2 regions of the Metabacillus sp. KH_069 genome follow, and region 1 is predicted to be linked to the other one. Evidence: riboswitches for the same ligand, from Rfam matches in the RefSeq annotation. Region 1 holds a riboswitch; the other holds the start of a gene.

What was found. Region 1 has a riboswitch for S-adenosylmethionine ahead of AC3ISE_RS19170 (methionine ABC transporter ATP-binding protein). Riboswitches for the same ligand answer to the same signal wherever they lie in the genome.
Region 2: another riboswitch for S-adenosylmethionine. It lies ahead of AC3ISE_RS04930 (bifunctional homocysteine S-methyltransferase/methylenetetrahydrofolate reductase); the one in region 1 lies ahead of AC3ISE_RS19170 (methionine ABC transporter ATP-binding protein).

The regions. Positions count from the first base shown of each region.
Region 1 covers NZ_CM174460.1:3,793,012-3,801,994, forward strand. The annotation lists gene sufB (Fe-S cluster assembly protein SufB) at 1-322, opposite strand, end outside; gene sufU (Fe-S cluster assembly sulfur transfer protein SufU) at 361-798, opposite strand; gene AC3ISE_RS19135 (cysteine desulfurase) at 788-2,008, opposite strand; gene sufD (Fe-S cluster assembly protein SufD) at 2,008-3,312, opposite strand; gene sufC (Fe-S cluster assembly ATPase SufC) at 3,330-4,115, opposite strand; gene AC3ISE_RS19150 (YuzK family famiily protein) at 4,295-4,465, opposite strand; gene AC3ISE_RS19155 (carboxymuconolactone decarboxylase family protein) at 4,663-5,031, opposite strand; gene AC3ISE_RS19160 (MetQ/NlpA family ABC transporter substrate-binding protein) at 5,202-6,035, opposite strand; gene AC3ISE_RS19165 (methionine ABC transporter permease) at 6,049-6,705, opposite strand; gene AC3ISE_RS19170 (methionine ABC transporter ATP-binding protein) at 6,698-7,723, opposite strand; SAM riboswitch class I at 8,004-8,116, opposite strand; gene AC3ISE_RS19175 (O-acetylhomoserine aminocarboxypropyltransferase/cysteine synthase family protein) at 8,221-8,983, opposite strand, start outside.
Region 2 covers NZ_CM174460.1:982,126-991,108, forward strand. The annotation lists gene AC3ISE_RS04915 (hypothetical protein) at 1-35, opposite strand, end outside; gene AC3ISE_RS04920 (SDR family oxidoreductase) at 176-1,045, opposite strand; gene metH (methionine synthase) at 1,413-4,832, opposite strand; gene AC3ISE_RS04930 (bifunctional homocysteine S-methyltransferase/methylenetetrahydrofolate reductase) at 4,825-6,678, opposite strand; SAM riboswitch class I at 6,757-6,888, opposite strand; gene AC3ISE_RS04935 (YajQ family cyclic di-GMP-binding protein) at 7,072-7,563, opposite strand; gene AC3ISE_RS04940 (CvfB family protein) at 7,886-8,740, shown strand.

The DNA.
Region 1 (8,983 bases):
TTCCTAGTTTATCAAACGTGCGTTTGATTTCCTCAGGTACTTCATCCCAAGAGCGCTCTGATTTTTCAGATGGTTTTACGTAGTACGTAATTTCATCAAAGTTAAGTGCAGCCATATCGCCGCCCCATTGAGGCATTGGCATGTTATAGAAATGCTCCAGTGATTTCAGACGGAAATCAAGCATCCATTGCGGCTCGCTTTTCATGCGAGAAATTTCTTCAACAATTTCTTTAGTTAATCCGCGCTTAGAACGGAAAATCGAAACGTCTTTATCAGCAAATCCATACTTGTAATCGCCGATTTCTGGCATTTTTTTAGCCATCCGTTTTCACTCCAATCATAGTAGAATGAGGTCTGCCCTCATTCTTTTTCTTGGCTATGGACCCCTTTTTCCATCGCCTTCCAGGCAAGTGTTGCACATTTGATTCGTGCAGGGAATTTAGCAACACCTTGCAATGCTTCAATATCCTCAAGCTCAACGTCATCATCGTAATCTTTTCCTTGCATCATGTCTGAAAAGATTTTAGAAAGCTTTAAAGCCGTTTCGACCGATTGACCTTTAATCGCCTGAGTCATCATTGATGCTGATGACATTGAAATCGAACAGCCTTCACCGTCGAACTTTGCATCCGTAATGCTGCCGTCTTCAATCTGCAGCGTTAAGCGAATACGGTCGCCGCATGTAGGGTTATTCATATCTATAGTTAAACTATCTTCGAGTACACCTTTGTTCCGCGGGTTTTTATAGTGATCCATAATGACCTGGCGGTACAGAGTGTCCAGATTATTAAAAGACATTCGTGAAGTACTCCTTTGTTTTTATGATTCCTGCAACAAGCTTATCAACTTCTTCTTCTGTGTTGTACAGGTAAAAACTAGCACGAGCTGTTGAGGAAACATTCAGCCATTTCATTAAAGGCTGTGCACAGTGATGGCCGGCCCGAACTGCTATGCCTTCAGCATCCAGTACTGTGGCAACATCATGAGGATGCACATCTTCAATATTGAACGTTACAAGACCAGCACGCTTTTTAGGACCGTATATTGTGATTCCTTCAACTTCCGACAATCTCTCAAGTGCGTAATCAGCAAGCTTGTGCTCATATGCTTCAATGTTTTCAATACCGATTTCTTCAAGGAAATCAATGGCAGCACCAAGCCCGATTGCACCTGCGATAATAGGCGTTCCGGCTTCAAACTTCCAGGGAAGCTCTTTCCATGTGGATTCGTATAATCCGACGAAGTCAATCATTTCGCCGCCAAACTCAACAGGCTCCATGTTTTCAAGAAGCGCTTTTTTTCCGTACAGAACTCCAACACCAGTCGGGCCGCACATTTTATGAGCTGAAAAAGCAAAGAAATCACAATTCAAATCTTGAACATCAATTTTCATATGCGGAGCACTTTGCGCACCGTCAACAACCATGATCGCACCTTTGCTGTGGGCTAACTCAGCAATTTCTTTTATAGGATTTATTGTTCCCAATACATTTGAAACTTGCATGACAGAAACAATTTTAGCTGAATCTGTAATCGTTTCACGGGCATCTTCAAGGGAAATCGTGCCATCCTCCTGCAAAGGAATATACTTCAGTGTCGCACCAGTAGCTTTGGCAAGCTGCTGCCAAGGTATAACGTTAGCATGGTGTTCCATATGTGTAATCACTATCTCATCGCCGGCTTGAAGATTTGCACGTCCATAGCTTGCTGCTACTGTATTCAATGCAGTAGTAGCACCGCGTGTGAAAATGATTTCTTCTGCAGAATGAGCATTAATGAACTTTCTTACCTTTTCGCGCGCTCCCTCGTAGCCATCTGTAGCTTTAGTGCCCAGTGTATGAACTCCACGATGAACGTTTGAATTATATTCTCTATAATAGCGGTCTAACGCTTCAATGACCGGCAGCGGCTTCTGAGAAGTCGCTGCACTGTCAAGATAAACAAGATTCTGTCCATTTACTTGCTGATCCAATATCGGGAAGAGTGAACGGATATCTTGGATATTCATTACTTAACTTTCCTTTCAATTACCTCAACAAGCTGTTTCTTCACGCCTTCAATTGGCAGAACCTTAACGACAGGCGCAAGGAAACCATGAATGACAAGACGCTCAGCTTCTACTTTAGGAATTCCGCGGCTCATCAGGTAATACAATTGAAGCGGATCAACGCGGCCTACAGAAGCAGCATGTCCAGCGGTTACATCGTCCTCATCTATTAATAGAATCGGATTTGCATCTCCGCGTGCTTTTTCGCTTAGCATAAGAACTCTTGATTCCTGCTCTGCATTTGATTTAGAAGCTCCATGTTCGATTTTGCCGATGCCGTTGAAGACAGATGAAGCACTGTCTTTCATTACGCCGTGCTTTAAGATGTAGCCTTCGGAATTTTTGCCGAAGTGAATGACTTTTGTTGTGAAGTTTTGAATTTGACTTCCGCGTCCGACAACAACAGATTTCGTGTCTCCATAAGAGCCGTCACCCATCAGGTTTGTTGTGTTTTCAGAAATCGTATTGCCGTCATTCATCAAACCAAGCGCCCATTCAATACGTGCATCGCGTGCAGCAGTTCCGCGGCGGTTTACATACGTTGTAACACCTTTATTTAAATGGTCTACAGCACCGTAAGTAACTTTTGCATTATTGTTTGCAAATACTTCCGTTACAATGTTGAAAATCGATCCTTCTGTTTCTGTCGTTGAAATGTAGTTTTCAACATAAGTGACAGAGCTGTTGTCATCTGCTGCAACGATCACATGGTTGAAAAGAGTCGTTTCAGGATTTTCATGCACATACACAGCCTGAAGAGGTGCTGTTACCTCAACGTTTTTAGGAACATATACAAATACTCCGCCGTTCATAAGAGCTGCATGAAGAGCTGTTAAACGATGCTCATCAACTTTTACTCCGTCAGTCATGAAATACTTTTGCACAAGCTCAGAATGTTCGCGTGCAGCCGTATGAATATCCGTAAATATTACACCCTGGTCTTTTAATTCCTGAGACAGAGATGTATAAGCCGGTGTTGTATCCAATTGGATATATAGATTTTTATTCTCATCTTCAAGATCGATTAAAGCTTTTACTTCATCACTTAAATCATTAAGAGATGCTAAAGGTTTGCTTTTAACTGAATGTGTCTGGAATTGTGTAAAATTCCATTTATCAATTTTCGTTTTATCCGGTCTTGGCATTGCAAGGTCTTCAGCTTTTGCAAGAGCTTGTAAGCGCAGTTCTTTAAGCCATTCCGGTTCACCGAGTTCATTTGAGAAACCCGTGACATAGTCGTGGTTGAATTTCGTCTCTACTGTCATCTTAATCCCCCTAACGCTTACGCTTCTTGACCAACAGTTTCGTCTTCGATGCCAAGCTCTTGTTTAATCCAGTCATAGCCTTCTGATTCTAAACGCTGTGAAAGCTCAGGACCGCCTGATTTAACGATGCGTCCCTGCATCATTACGTGTACATGATCAGGTGTGATGTAGTTTAACAGGCGCTGATAGTGAGTGATGATCAGGCAGCCGAAATCTTCATTGCGCATTTGATTAATGCCTTTTGAAACAACTTTTAATGCATCGATATCAAGACCTGAATCGATTTCATCAAGAATCGCGATTTTAGGCTCGATCATCATTAATTGAAGAATCTCATTGCGTTTTTTCTCTCCGCCTGAGAATCCTTCATTCAGGTAACGCTGTGCCATATCAGGATCCATTTCAAGGTATTCCATGTTAGAGTCCATTTTGCGGATGAATTTCATCAAAGAAATTTCCTGTCCTTCTTCTTTGCGTGCATTAATAGAAGAACGAAGGAAGTCAGCATTAGTAACCCCGCTGATTTCACTTGGATATTGCATTGCTAAAAATAGACCTGCACGTGCGCGCTCATCTACTTCCATCTCAAGAACATCTTCACCGTCAAGTGTGATGCTTCCTTTTGTTACCTCATATTTAGGGTGCCCCATGATCGCAGATGATAATGTGGATTTACCAGTACCATTTGGTCCCATGATCGCGTGGAATTCTCCGCCTTTTATTTCAAGGTTTACACCTTTTAAAATTTCTTTTCCGTCGATTTCAACATGTAAATCTTTAATAACTAAAGTAGAACCTGCCATAAATAACTATACCTCCAATAATCTATAAGATCTCAATTTAATCATTCTCATTTTATTCTCATTCTAATTTTATAACAAATGAAATGTGAATACAACTTTTTCGGAGGCTTGCCTGATTGTGCCTGATTTATTTATAACTCAAAAGGAACCAGCCAGTGACTGATTCCTTTAAGATTGTTCTATGAATTCATTTTGCGGTCTAATTCTGCAAATAGCTGTTTGCTTTGCTGATAATCTTTTTCACGATTCTTTTCTACTTCCATACGCTTTTCATGGTTTCTGCTGTACACTGCATATCCCATTTTATGAGACTGCATTAAGGCTTTTTCCATTTCAGTTGTGTAATTCAAATCAAGCTTTTGCTGACTTGCGTAGATAATGAATCATCCTTTCAAAGTTTATCAATTAGTACTATTACATGATAACACCTCGACAAAACAGCCTCAAACATCATATAGATGGATATGAAAGGATCATGGTTCCTCATACATGATTTCAGCATTTAAGAATGCAATCTTATATAAATGCTCCGATATGCTCGAGTATGCTATTGCTTAAGCTGATTCAATTCTGTGATGCATTCTTGGACTAAGGTAACCGATTGGCTCATTGCTGCACCGCCGCCAAATGCTGCAGTCACTCCGACCGTTTCTAATATTTCCTGTTCGCTTGCCCCTTGATCTAAGCACCCTTTTGTATGATAAATAATGCAATATTCATCTTGTGAATAGATGCTGATGCCCAGCGCAATTAACTGCTTTTCTTTTTGGGAAAGTGTTCCTTCTTTAAAACATTCTTGCGTGAATTCATTATAGAGGTGTGCAAGCTCAGGCATCTTCTCTGTAAAAACACCGAGACCCTCTTTGTAATTATGCAAAGCGGCTTCACTGCTGTTTCTCGCTTCAAAATGCTGCATCTTTTTTCAGCTCCATTCCTGATATTAATCACCGTTAGTATGCAAAAAATGAGGGAGATGTATGCGTAAAAAGAGTTTTTCGGGAAGCATTTATTCCTAATTTCTACTATATTATACTGACCTTTTCAGACAAAAAAAGAGAGCACCATGTTTCGATGCTCTCTTGCCTTTTATTTTCCGTCTACAGGTACAACTGCACCTTCATATTTTTCTTCAATGAATGATTGAATTTCTTTTGAATGAAGCACTTCAACTAAAGCTTTGATTTCTTCTTTGTTTTCGTCGCCTTTGCGGACAGTGATAATGTTAACGTATGGTGATTCTGAACCTTCAAGTGCAATCGCATCTTTTTGAGGATTGAGACCTGCACCAATTGCATAGTTCGTATTAATTAAAACGGCATCGCCTTCGTCGTTGTTATAAGCCTGAGGCAGAATGCTTGCTTCTACATCTGCTTTGAATTTAAGATTTTTTTTGTTTTCATCGATATCATCAACTGTTGCAGTCGTTTTATCGACACCTTCTTTAATTGTGATTAATCCTTCGCTCTCAAGCAATGAAAGCATGCGGCCGTGGTCAGCTACAGAATTACTCATGATAATTGTGCCGCCATCTGGAATATCTTCTAACGATTTATGTTTTTTAGAATAAACACCGATTGGCTCGATATGGATGCCGCCTGCATTAACAAAGTCATAGTCTTTATTTTCTGCCATTTGAGACTCTAAATACGGAACGTGCTGGAAATAGTTTGCATCAATTTCTTTACTAGCAAGTGATTTATTTGGCAGGATATAATCCTGGAACGGCACGATATCCAGTTCAATGCCTTTTTCCTCAAGCAACGGTTGTGCCTCTTCAAGGATTTCAGCATGAGGTACATTTGATGCACCAATTTTAAGCGTTTTTGTATCTTCTCCTTCTCCGTTTCCGCCACCGGAACCACAAGCAGCAAGAGCGAAAGCGGATGTTGCGAATACAGCACTTAACAATAATTTCTTCATTTGAATTTCCTCCCTAACGTTTATCTAGTTTTGATGTGATAAAGTCTCCAATAAATTGGATGATAAATACAATAACTAATATCAGGATTGTCGCAATCATTGTTACAGCATTATTATTCCTCTGAAAGCCTTCAAGAAATGCAAGATTTCCGAGTCCCCCGGCTCCGACTACCCCCGCCATGGCTGTGTAGCCGACAAGAGCAATGGCCGTTACCGTAATTCCGGAGATTAGCGCAGGGGATGATTCAGGTATTAACACCTTCCAGATGATCGTGGATGTTTTTGCCCCCATTGATCTTGCTGCCTCAATGACTCCCTTATCAATTTCACGCAGAGCAATTTCAACCATCCGCCCGTAAAACGGTGCGGCGCCAATGATTAAGGCCGGCAGTGCTGCTTTTGCTCCAAGAAACGTATCTAAAATAGCCTTTGTAAAAGGAATCAGCAGAATGATCAGAAGAATAAACGGAATGGATCTGAAAATATTCACGAATGCAGATATAATGATATTTACCGGTTTATTTTCCCAAATACCGCCTTTAGACGTTAAGAATAATAGCAGTCCGAGTATAATACCCAAGATAAAGGTTGCAGCTACAGAGAATCCTGTCATAAATAAGGTTTCACTAGTTGCTTCCCATACATTTTCCCATCTCACGTTCTCAAACATTCGCAATCACCTCCGCTTCTACTTCCTGACTGCGGATATATGCCATTGCCTTATCCAGTTGATCAGGTTCCCCGTCCATATGAATGAACAAGGTTCCATATGATCCGCTTTGAGTTTGAGATATTTTTCCCTGAAGGATATTTACTTCAATCGGATGATTTCGGATAAGATTCGTAATGAGCGGACTTTCTGTTGAATCTCCCACAAATGTTAATTGAATTACCATTCCGTACTTGTATTTCTCAAGAATTAATTCCATTGTTTCCTGCGTATCGTCCGGCTCTGTAATTTGTTTCACAAAGCGCTTCGTAATAGACTGCTGAGGTTTTTTGAATACATCAAGTACCTCACCCTGCTCAACAATCCGCCCGTTTTCCATCACCGCAACCCGGTGGCAGATTTTACGGATAACGTGCATTTCATGTGTAATCAGGACAATTGTTAAACCGAGCCTCTCGTTAATATCTACAAGCAGCTCGAGAATGGAATCTGTTGTTTGCGGGTCCAGTGCTGATGTAGCTTCATCACAAAGCAAAACCTTTGGATTATTCGCAAGAGCTCTGGCAATTCCGACACGCTGCTTTTGTCCTCCGCTCAGCTGTGATGGATAGGCATCTTCCCGTCCTTCAAGTCCTACAAGCTTAATCAGCTCTTCTACACGGTTTACCCGCTGCTCTTTCTTTACTCCGGCGATTTCTAATGGAAACGAAATATTTTCCCGGACTGTTCTTGACCAAAGGAGATTAAAATGCTGAAAGATCATGCTGATTTCGTGTCTTGCTTTTCTCAGCTCATCTCCGCGGATTTTATCAATCTTTCTCCCAGCTACTTGAATGGAACCGTCTGTGGGCTTTTCAAGTCCGTTAAGCAATCTGATCAATGAGCTTTTTCCAGCACCGCTATAACCGATAATTCCGAAAATTTCTCCTTGATTTATGTTCAAGTCAACCGAATCAACCGCGGTAACATTTCCGCTTTTAGATTGAAAGACTTTTTTGACATCCTTTAACGTAATCACGACTTCACCTTCTTCCAAAATTCAACTCACTATCATTTTGCACGAAATGGTATAGGTTCATGATGAGATAAGAAAAGCGCAAGCGCCCGTTTAGCTCCGACAGACAGATAAGGATCCGACAGAAAAGGCGCTTTTTGCCTTTACTGGCGGAGCCGTTCTGGCCGAGGAGTTGGGCGATGGAGCTAGACATCGAAGCGCAAAATTTTATACTTTCTTATCTCTAAACAAAAATGCCTTTCTGCATAAATGAGCAGAAAGGCATATCAATAGAAGAACCTTCCTCTCATCTTTCAAAGCATAAACATCAGCTTTGAGTGAATTGGCACCTTTTCAATAAAATTGACGGTTGCCGGGCTTCGCAGGGCACTTTCCCTCCACCTCTCTGGATAAGAGACTTACAATTTATTAAATTAATTAACGTTTAATTTCAGTGAGTTTGTACTACGAGTGTGATTTTATCATGTGTCAAAAGAAGGTGTCAATCCTAAAGTGTTTTATTAATTTGAAAAGACGGATGATTCAATTAATGATTTCACACCTGTTGCTTGTTCAATCGCTTGTTCCAGATCCTCTAAAAGGTCATCAATATGTTCAATTCCAACTGACAATCGGATTAAATCTTCTGTTACTCCTGATTTTTTCAATCCTTCTGCATCCAGCTGCTGATGTGTCGTGCTGGCAGGATGAATGATCAGGCTTTTGGCATCTCCGACATTGGCTACATGTGACCAAAGATTAACGGAATTAATGACCTTTGCACCTGCTGCACGGCCGCCTTCAATGCCGAACACGACTACTGCTCCTGCTCCTTTAGCCAAATATTTATCCGCAAGATTCTTATCAGGATGCTGTTCATCTTCCGGGTACAGGACCCATTTAACAGCAGGATGCTCATTCAAATATTCAACAACTTTTCTCGTGTTAAAAATATGCTCTTTCATTCTTACATGAAGGGTCTCAAGCCCCAGATTAAATTGAAAGGCATTAAACGGACTAATAGCCGGGCCTAAATCCCTCAAAAGCTGAACCCGTGCTTTTACTATGAAAGCTGCTTCAGGCAATGCCTCCGCATATACCAGATTGTGATAACTTGGATCTGGAGTCGTAAAGCCCGGGAACTTACTTGAGTTCCAATCAAACTTTCCTCCGTCTACGATAATTCCGCCGAGTGTCGTGCCATTTCCAAGAAGCCATTTCGTTGCAGAGTGAATAACAATATCTGCTCCGTGCTCGATTGGCCTGCATAAATACGGAGTTGCA
Region 2 (8,983 bases), 1.6 Mb from region 1:
ATTGCAGCTAAGAATAAGAAGATTAATCGATCCATGATTTTCCCCCCTTCCTAGTACATTATATGTAAACGCTTTCAAAAAAGTAGTGGTCATACACACATTTTATTAAGGGGATAAATAAAATTTCAAACAAAAAAACGCCTGAATTAGAAAATTCAGGCGCTTTGAAATCGATTTATCCGTTAATGATTTTTCCGCCATTTACATGAATCATTTGTCCTGTAATATAGGTTGAATCATTGCTTGCCAGGAAAACGTAGCTTGGAGCAAGTTCGTCAGGCTGACCGGGACGTCCCATAGGCGTGTCCGCTCCAAATTCTGAAACTTTCTCTGCATCGAAGGTAGATGGAATCAGCGGAGTCCAGATTGGACCTGGAGCAACTCCGTTTACCCGAATGCCTTTTTTAACAAGAGACGCAGAAAGAGATCGGGTAAAGGCTGTAATAGCGCCTTTTGTTGACGAATAATCGATCAGCTGGTCGTTTCCTGCATAGGCTGTAATAGAAGATGTATTGATAATGCTGCTGCCTTGTTTCATATGCGGAAGGGCAGCTTTTGTCATATAAAAGAAAGAGAATATGTTTGTTTTAAACGTCCGTTCAAGCTGTTCTTTTGAGATTTCCTCAATACCTGCCTGGGGATGCTGTTCTGCTGCGTTATTAACAAGAATATCAATTTTTCCAAGCTGACCCACGGTTTCAGATACGATTTGTGCGCAGAATGATTCTTCTCCAATATCTCCCGGCATCAGAATGCATTTGCGGCCTTCCTGTTCAACAAGCTGTTTTGTTTCATTAGCATCCTCATGCTCGTCCAAATATGAAATGACGACATCAGCGCCTTCCTTTGCATAATGGACAGCAACGGCCCGTCCAATACCTGAATCTCCGCCTGTAATAATAGCCACCTTATCAAGAAGCTTCTCACTGCCCTTATATTGAAGTGCATCAAACTCAGGCTGCGGGTTCATTAAGTTCTCATGTCCCGGCTGAACATCCTGATGCTGTGCCGGCATCGTTTTTTTGTTTTGACTATCTTGACTCATTCAAATCCCTCCAAGGTTTAATCTTGATTAGTATGGTGAAAAGGTTGTTGAATATGTAGCTGTTATTTAGAATATATTCCCTGATTGAATGAGATGAAACGTGAAATCTTCTATAAAAAAAGGCTGTTTTCGCATAGATCGTTGTTTTTGATGTTAAATCTTGTCCATTCCTTTCCGCTCAAGGAACTTGCTTTCCGCGGTCCGGCTGGGAGCCTCCTCGGCTCTGCCTCCGGGGTCTACCATTTCCTTCTACTGTCCCGCAGGAGTCAAGTTCCTTCCGCTGCAATCCACTCATGGTTTTATATTTCTAGTTTAAAAGCAGCAAATTTTATGAAAAGAGTCTAAAAAAAGAACTAAAACCGAAGTTTTAGTTCAATACATTGAAATATCTTGCTTCAGGATGAGCGACAACAATTGCCGTTACGGAAGCTTCCGGCTCCATCATAAAGCCTTCCGTCAAGTTAACGCCTATATCTTCAGGAGCAATGAGGTCGAATAATTTCCCCTGGTCATCCAGATTCGGACAGGCAGGGTATCCGAAGGAAAAACGCTGCCCTTGATATTTGGCAGAAAAGCGCTGGTCCATAGTGAAATCAGGAGGATCTGGAAAACCCCATTGATCGCGGATCAGCTGGTGAGTCCGTTCTGCCAAACCTTCAGCAAGCTCAAGTGCCAGTGCCTGTACTACATGGCTTTTCAGGTAATCACCCTGCTCTTTAAAGCGGTTGGCAATTTCCCTCACTTTTTTCCCTGCTGTTACGGCAAAGAAGGAGACATAATCTCTTTGTTTATCATCTTTTCTAGGACGGATATAATCGGATATACAGCGGTGCGGCAGCTTTGATTGCCTTGGGAATTCAAAGGTCTGCAGCCTTTTTTCCGTTTCAGGATCAAGAATGTGCAGATTGTTGCCATCAGATTCTGCCGGGAAAAATTGATAGACAGCTGCAGGCTGAAACCATTTTTCCTCGTAGCCCTGTTTTAGAAGTTCATCTATTGTTTCTTTTAGGGCAACCGCTTTTGGATCTTTATTTTTAAGCATTTCCTTTACTTTTCCTTTTAGGCCAAGATGATGGCCGATCAGCATCTGCATGTTAATGTAGGGAATCAGATGTGACAGTTCAATATCTTTAATAATGTGCCGTTTGCAGTCTTCGGGCTGAAAATACGGAGATGGAGTGAGCTCTGCTCTTTTCTCCAGCAATTCAGTTACAGCCGGAGTTGCTTTCTTATCTGCAGATTTCTCTAGAATGGCTTCTTTTTTCTTGAATTGCGTTGGATCTACCCTGATCCTGTTTGCAAGGGACAGTCCATCCATAGCGTCCTTGGCATAAATGACAGGACCGCTGTATTGAGGTGCAATTTTTCCGTCTGCAAATTTTCTGGATAAAGCTGCGCCGCCAACCATGATTGGCACGGAGATGTCAGCTTCTTTTAAATCCTGTGCAGTCAAAACCATTTGCTGCGCAGACTTTACGAGAAGTCCTGATAGTCCTACAATATCAGGATTTTCTTTTTTGACCGCAAGAATCAAGTCCTGGGGAGTTACTTTTATGCCTAAATCCACAACCTTGTAGCCATTGTTGCTTAAGATGATATCGACTAAATTTTTCCCGATGTCATGTACGTCACCTTTGACAGTTGCAAGCAAAATTTTGCCTTTTCCGCTGTCATCCTTTTTTTCCATGTGAGGCTCTAAAAAGGAGACAGATGCTTTCATGACCTCTGCGCTTTGCAGTACTTCAGCAACAATCAGCTGGTTTGTATTAAACAGCTCTCCAACCTCAGCCATGCCTTTCATTAGAGGGCCATTGATAATATCCAGCGGTGCTTCGTACTCTTTTAATGCAATCTCAAGATCTGCAAGAAGTCCTTCTTTCGTGCCTTCGACCACATATTGAGCAAGACGTTCCTCCAGAGGAAGAGACTGAACCGGTTTTTTTGCCGTTTTCTTTTTCCCTCTATAATGGTTTGTGAAGACAGCCAATGTTTCGTCATTTGTGTTGAAAAGCAGAGTTTCTGCCATTTCAATTTCCTCTTTTGGGATGGACGCAAATCGTTCAAGTTTCTCTGTATTGACGATTGCGTAGTCCAGTCCTGCCTGTGTACAGTGATACAAATAGACCGCATTCAGCACTTCGCGTCCAACAGGAGGGAGACCGAATGATACATTGCTTACGCCAAGGATAGTCAGGCATTGCGGCAATCGCTCTTTTATTAAACGTATGCCCTTTATCGTTTCTTCAGCTGAGCCGATATATTGCTCATCTCCCGTTCCTACAGGAAAAACGAGTGGATCAAAAATGATATCTGAAGGATTTAGTCCGTGTTTCTCCGTCAGAAGTTCGAATGAACGAACAGCGATATCAAGCTTTTGCTCAGCCGTAAGCGCCATTCCTTTTTCATCAATCGTTCCGACGACGACAGCTGCACCATATTTGTGAATGAGAGGTACGACAGCGTCAAATCTCTCTTCACCGTCTTCTAGGTTGATTGAATTGATGATCACCTTCCCTTGAGAATAGGAGAGTGCTTTTTCAATCACTTTCTCATCGGTTGAATCGATGACAAGCGGTGCTTTTACTTTTTTTGTGATTTCCTGCATAAATGCTTCCATATCTTCTAATTCCTCGCGGTCTGGATCAGCAAGACAGATATCAATAACGTGTGCGCCATTTTTCACTTGCGCACGGGCAATTTCAGCTGCTTCTTCAAATTTCCCCTCCGCGATTAATCGTTTAAATTTTCTGGAGCCAATGACATTAGTCCGTTCTCCTACGAATAGCGGCCTCATCGAATCATCATAAATCAGCGGATCGATGCCTGATACTGTATGGGCTGGATCACGTCCCGGAACTTGGCGGGGCCTGAGTTCACCTACAGCGTCAGCAATGGCAGTAATATGTGCAGGTGTCGTTCCGCAGCAGCCGCCGACAATGTTCAGCCAGCCCTGCTCTGCAAATCCCTTCACTTTTTGAGCAAGAGAACGGGGTGATTCATGATAATTCCCTTCCTCATCAGGTAATCCCGCATTAGGATAGCAGCTGACAGCCGTATGAGCCATTCCTGACAGTGTTCGGATATGGTCGGTCATAAATTCAGGTCCTGTTGCACAGTTAAGCCCCACAGATAAAGGCTTCATGTGTTCAAGCGAGATGAAAAAGGCTTCAATATCCTGGCCTGCAAGCGTCGTTCCCATAGGTTCAATCGTTCCTGAAATCATCAGCGGAATTTCTTTTCCTGCTTGTTCAAAGGCGCGTTTAATGCCAAGAAAGCCTGCTTTCACATTTAATAAATCCTGGCTCGTTTCAAGCAGGAGCAAATCAGTGCCGCCAGCGAGCAGGCCAAGTGTTTGCTCCTCATAATTTTGAATAAGCTCATCAAACGTTGCTCCGCCTGTGACTGACAGTGTTTTTGTCGTAGGGCCCATTGAGCCTGCAACATAACGGGGCCATTCAGGAGTTGAAACCTTTTCAGCTGCCTTCTTTGCAATCTCCGCCGCTTTTTTATTTAATTCAAAAGCGAGGTGACCAAGATTATATTCATCAAGGACTATTTTAGTAGCGCCAAATGTGTTGGTTTCTATAATATCTGCTTTTGCCCTCAAGTAAGCATCATGAATGGATTCGATGACTTCTGGTGCAGTAATCGTTAAATATTCGTTGCAGCCCTCGTATTCTTCTCCGCCGAAATCAGCTGCTGAAAGATTTGCATCCTGAATCATGGTGCCCATCGCTCCGTCGAGAACGAGGATTTTTTTCTCAAGCTGTTTTTTTATATCAGACATGCGTAATCTTCCTTTCATTGACCTCAGTTTGTTTCTTATGAATGTAGTTTGTCAGTTCAACGGTTAATTCATAGTTTAAAAATGGTGTAATTAGGTAGATTCCATTAAATAAGTCAAAGGCAGCATCAATCAATCTTTTAGCGATAGCCAATCCTTCCTGATAGGCTTTCTCACGATTATCGCCTGCCTGAGCCATTCTTTCCCGGATACTGTCAGAAAGAGTAATGCCAGGAATTTCGTTATGAATAAACTCTGCGTTGCGGCTGCTTGTGAGCGGCATAATGCCGATATAGATTGGCACGGTTAAATGCTTTGTTTCTTCATATACATCAATCAGCTGTTTTTCTGAGTAAATGGGCTGTGAGATGAAATAATCTGCCCCGCAGGCAATTTTTTTCTCAAGCCTTTTTACCGCTTTATCAAGATATTTGACATTAGGGTTAAACGCGGCAGCTACTGAGAAATTGGTTTTTTCTCCAAGCGGTTTACCTGAATAAGAAAGGCCGTCGTTAAATTGCTTGATTAAGCTGATCAAATCAAATGATGAAAGATCATAAACCGATGTTGCTCCCGGAAAATCCCCGATTTTTGATGGATCGCCTGTGATTGCTAAGACATCTGTAAGTCCAAGTGTATGAAGACCCATCAAATGAGATTGAAGGCCAATTAAATTGCGGTCGCGGCATGTAATATGAATTAAAGACCTGAGCCCAAGTGTTTGCTGAACGATGGACCCAACAGCAACATTGCTAATCCGCGGTGACGCAAGCGAGTTATCTGCAAGAGTTAAGGCATCGATTCCAGCAGCCTGCAGAGCTTTTGCTCCTTTTAAAAATTTGTCTATTCCAAGTTTTTTAGGAGGATCAAGTTCTACAATCAGAGAACGTTTCTCGCTCACTATTTCCTGCAGGGGAGGGTACTTTCTTTCCGCTGCTGACGTGACAGAAATCTCTTCTTTTCTGATTTTCACTTTCTTCTCTGTAACTGGAGCCAGGCCTTTAAGCGCTGCTGCCATTGCTTCAATGTGCAATGGCGTTGTGCCGCAGCACCCGCCGATCAGTCTTGCTCCCTGATTTCTGAAGGCAAGAGCACTTTCTGCAAAATATTTTTCTCCTGAGCCATACACAAGTCTGCCTTCTTCAAGAGTAGGCAAGCTGCTGTTTGGATAAACAGATAAGTACGCTTTATCAGGCAGCGGAATTTCTTCAAGTGAAGAAAGCATATGGTAAGGTCCCAGTCTGCAATTCAGCCCGACAACATCCGCACCAAGTGCTTCAAGCTGAGAAAGGCCTTCATGCAGAGGTGTTCCGTCCTGCAGCACCCCGATTTCGTGCAGGGAGATGTTTGTAATAATCGGGATATTCGTTTCTTTTCTCGCTATCTCTAATACTGTTTTTATTTCCTCGAGATCATAATAGGTTTCAAGCAGAAGGCCGTCGACCTCTTCACTGAGCAAAAGGTAAAGCTGTTCCCTGAAATTTCTTTTAATGTCTTCAAGAGAATAGGCGTTTTTTTTGAAAGCACGGATGCCTCCAATTGTGCCGAGAACATAAGTGTCATTGCCGGCTGCTGCTTTTTTGGCAATCTGCACAGCAGTACGGTTGATCGCTCTCACTTCATCTTCTAATCCGTATCTTGAAAGCTTAATATAATTGGCGCCGTACGTATTTGTCTGAATAACATCCGCACCGGCTGCAATATAAGCCTTATGGACATTTAAGATTTCATCAGGCTTTGATAAATTCAATTCTTCGAAACATCGGTCCACTCCGTGAGAATAAAGCAGTGTTCCCATTGCTCCGTCGCCAATCAGGATCTTGTTCTGTAAATCGTTTAAAAGTGTCAAACTCCAAACCTCCTTCATGCAAGTAAAGAAAACAAAAAAAGCCTTCCAAGAAGAAGACTTTTGAACGTTCAGGACTTCTTCTTATCGTTCGATGGATGCATCGCTGGAATTAGCACCTTGGAATGAAAGCTCTGCTGAATACAGATGGTTTCATTATGCCAGGTTGCTGAAGCTTCAAAGGGCCAGTCCCTCAGCTTCTCTAGATAAGAATGGTGAAATATGAAATTAGCAAAAAGATATTATATCTAATTTACATGTTTTTTCGGATAGATTCAATACAAAAGTAAAAGTTTTCTGAATAGACGGGGAATTTATTGAGGATAGATCAAAAGGAAAACCTGCCGAACAGCTAAACAAACACCCGGCTGAGAAGAGCCCGGGTGTTCGTTCACTTTATCTGAAATTAAGAAACTGGACGTCAATCGGCAAGTCTGCACCGCGAACGGCTGCAATTACCTGCTGAAGGTCGTCCTTATTTTTGCCGGTTACGCGGACCTGATCATCCTGAACCTGTGTTTTTACTTTTAAACCAGAATTTTTAATAATGGCATTAATCTTTTTCGCATTATCCTTATCAATACCCTGAATCAGCTTAGCACGCTGGCGAATCGTACCGCCGGATGCGCCTTCAATCTTGCCGTAATCAATATTCCTGGTCGCCACATTGCGCTTAATCAGTTTGGAAACAAAAACATCCTTTAACTGATCCATTTTAAACTCATCATCTGAGACTAGAACAATCTCTTCTTTTTCAAGAGAAATGCTGCTTTTGCTCCCTTTAAAATCATAGCGCGTGCCGATTTCCTTCATTGTCATCGTAATCGCATTCGTCACCTCAGGCATATCCACTTTCGACACAATATCAAACGAACTATCCTTCGCCATAAGAATCCCTCCAAGAACTTTGTATTATTCTTAGATTATAGTAGAATGGACTTGGGATAACAACACATGAAGTGCGGAATCGCCTGTTTAGCTCCGACAGACAGATAAGGCTCCGCCAGGAAAGGCGCTTTTTGCTTTTCCTGGCGGAGCCGTTCTGGCCGAGGAGTTAGGCGATGGAGCCGGACAAACCGAAGTGCGGAGCCGTTCTGACCGAGGGGTTGGGAGCTGGAGCCGGATAAGACAAAATCCAAAGTCTGCCCACCTAATCAGTTTAACAATAACAGCAAATGCAACCTGCAAAAGAAAGGAACGAAAATCACTGATGAATCCAGGAACGTTTATGACGCTTTCAATAGATGAAAAATTAGATTATGGATACTATTTGACAGACGGAGAAAGCCGTGTGCTGCTTCACAAAACCGAAATCACGGAGCCAATCGAAGGCAAAGAAGAGATTGAGGTTTATATTATTGTCGATCATGAGGATCGTCTTGCTGCAACAATGAAAAAACCGAAAATTACTGAGGATCATTATGACTGGGTTGAGGTTGTAAGTGTAAGAGAAGATATGGGAGCATTTGTTGACATCGGCTTATCCAAGGATGCGCTGGTGGCAAATGATATTCTTCCCGCATTTATTGAGGTCTGGCCTGAAGAGGGGGACATGCTTTATTGTTCTTTGAAGGTAACGAAAAATGGCAGGTTTTTCACGAAGCTTGCAACGGAAGATGTCATGCAGGAGAATATTGTCTCAGCGGAAGGTGCTGCCAACAACCAAACCGTGACAGGCAGAGTGTACAGAATGATTATTGCCGGCTCATACATAATCACCGAAGAAGGCTACAAAGGATTCATTCACTCTTCGCAGCGTAAAAGAGAGCCTCGTCTAGGGGAACTTGTAACAGGACGCGTAATTGATGTTAAAGAAGATGGAACAATCAACGTATCCCTTCTTCCAAGAAAGCATGAAGCATTGGATGCAGACGCTCAGCAGCTTTATGATTACATGGAATCAAGAGGCGGAGCGATGCCATTCTTCGATAAAAGCGATCCTGAAGATATTAAAGAACGCTTTAACATGAGCAAAGGCGCGTTCAAGCGTGCAATCGGATCATTAATGAAAGCCGGGAAAGTTTATCAGGAAGACGGCTGGACATATTTCAAAAAGGAACAGTAAGCGAGTTGATCGCTTGCTGTTTTTTTTGCTCTTTGTAAACATTGTTGCTATTAGACGAAATGTTAAAAACCCTTAGTGGATGGCAGCGGATAAACTTGACTCCTGCGGGAAATAGAGCCCCATGCTCCCCGCGGAAAGCAAGTTCCTCTCGCTGCAAGGAGCGGGCAACATTTATAATGAATAACAACAATCTATACGAAAACAGCTTTTTTTTTGGACAATTACAAGTTTGGTAGATGAAAA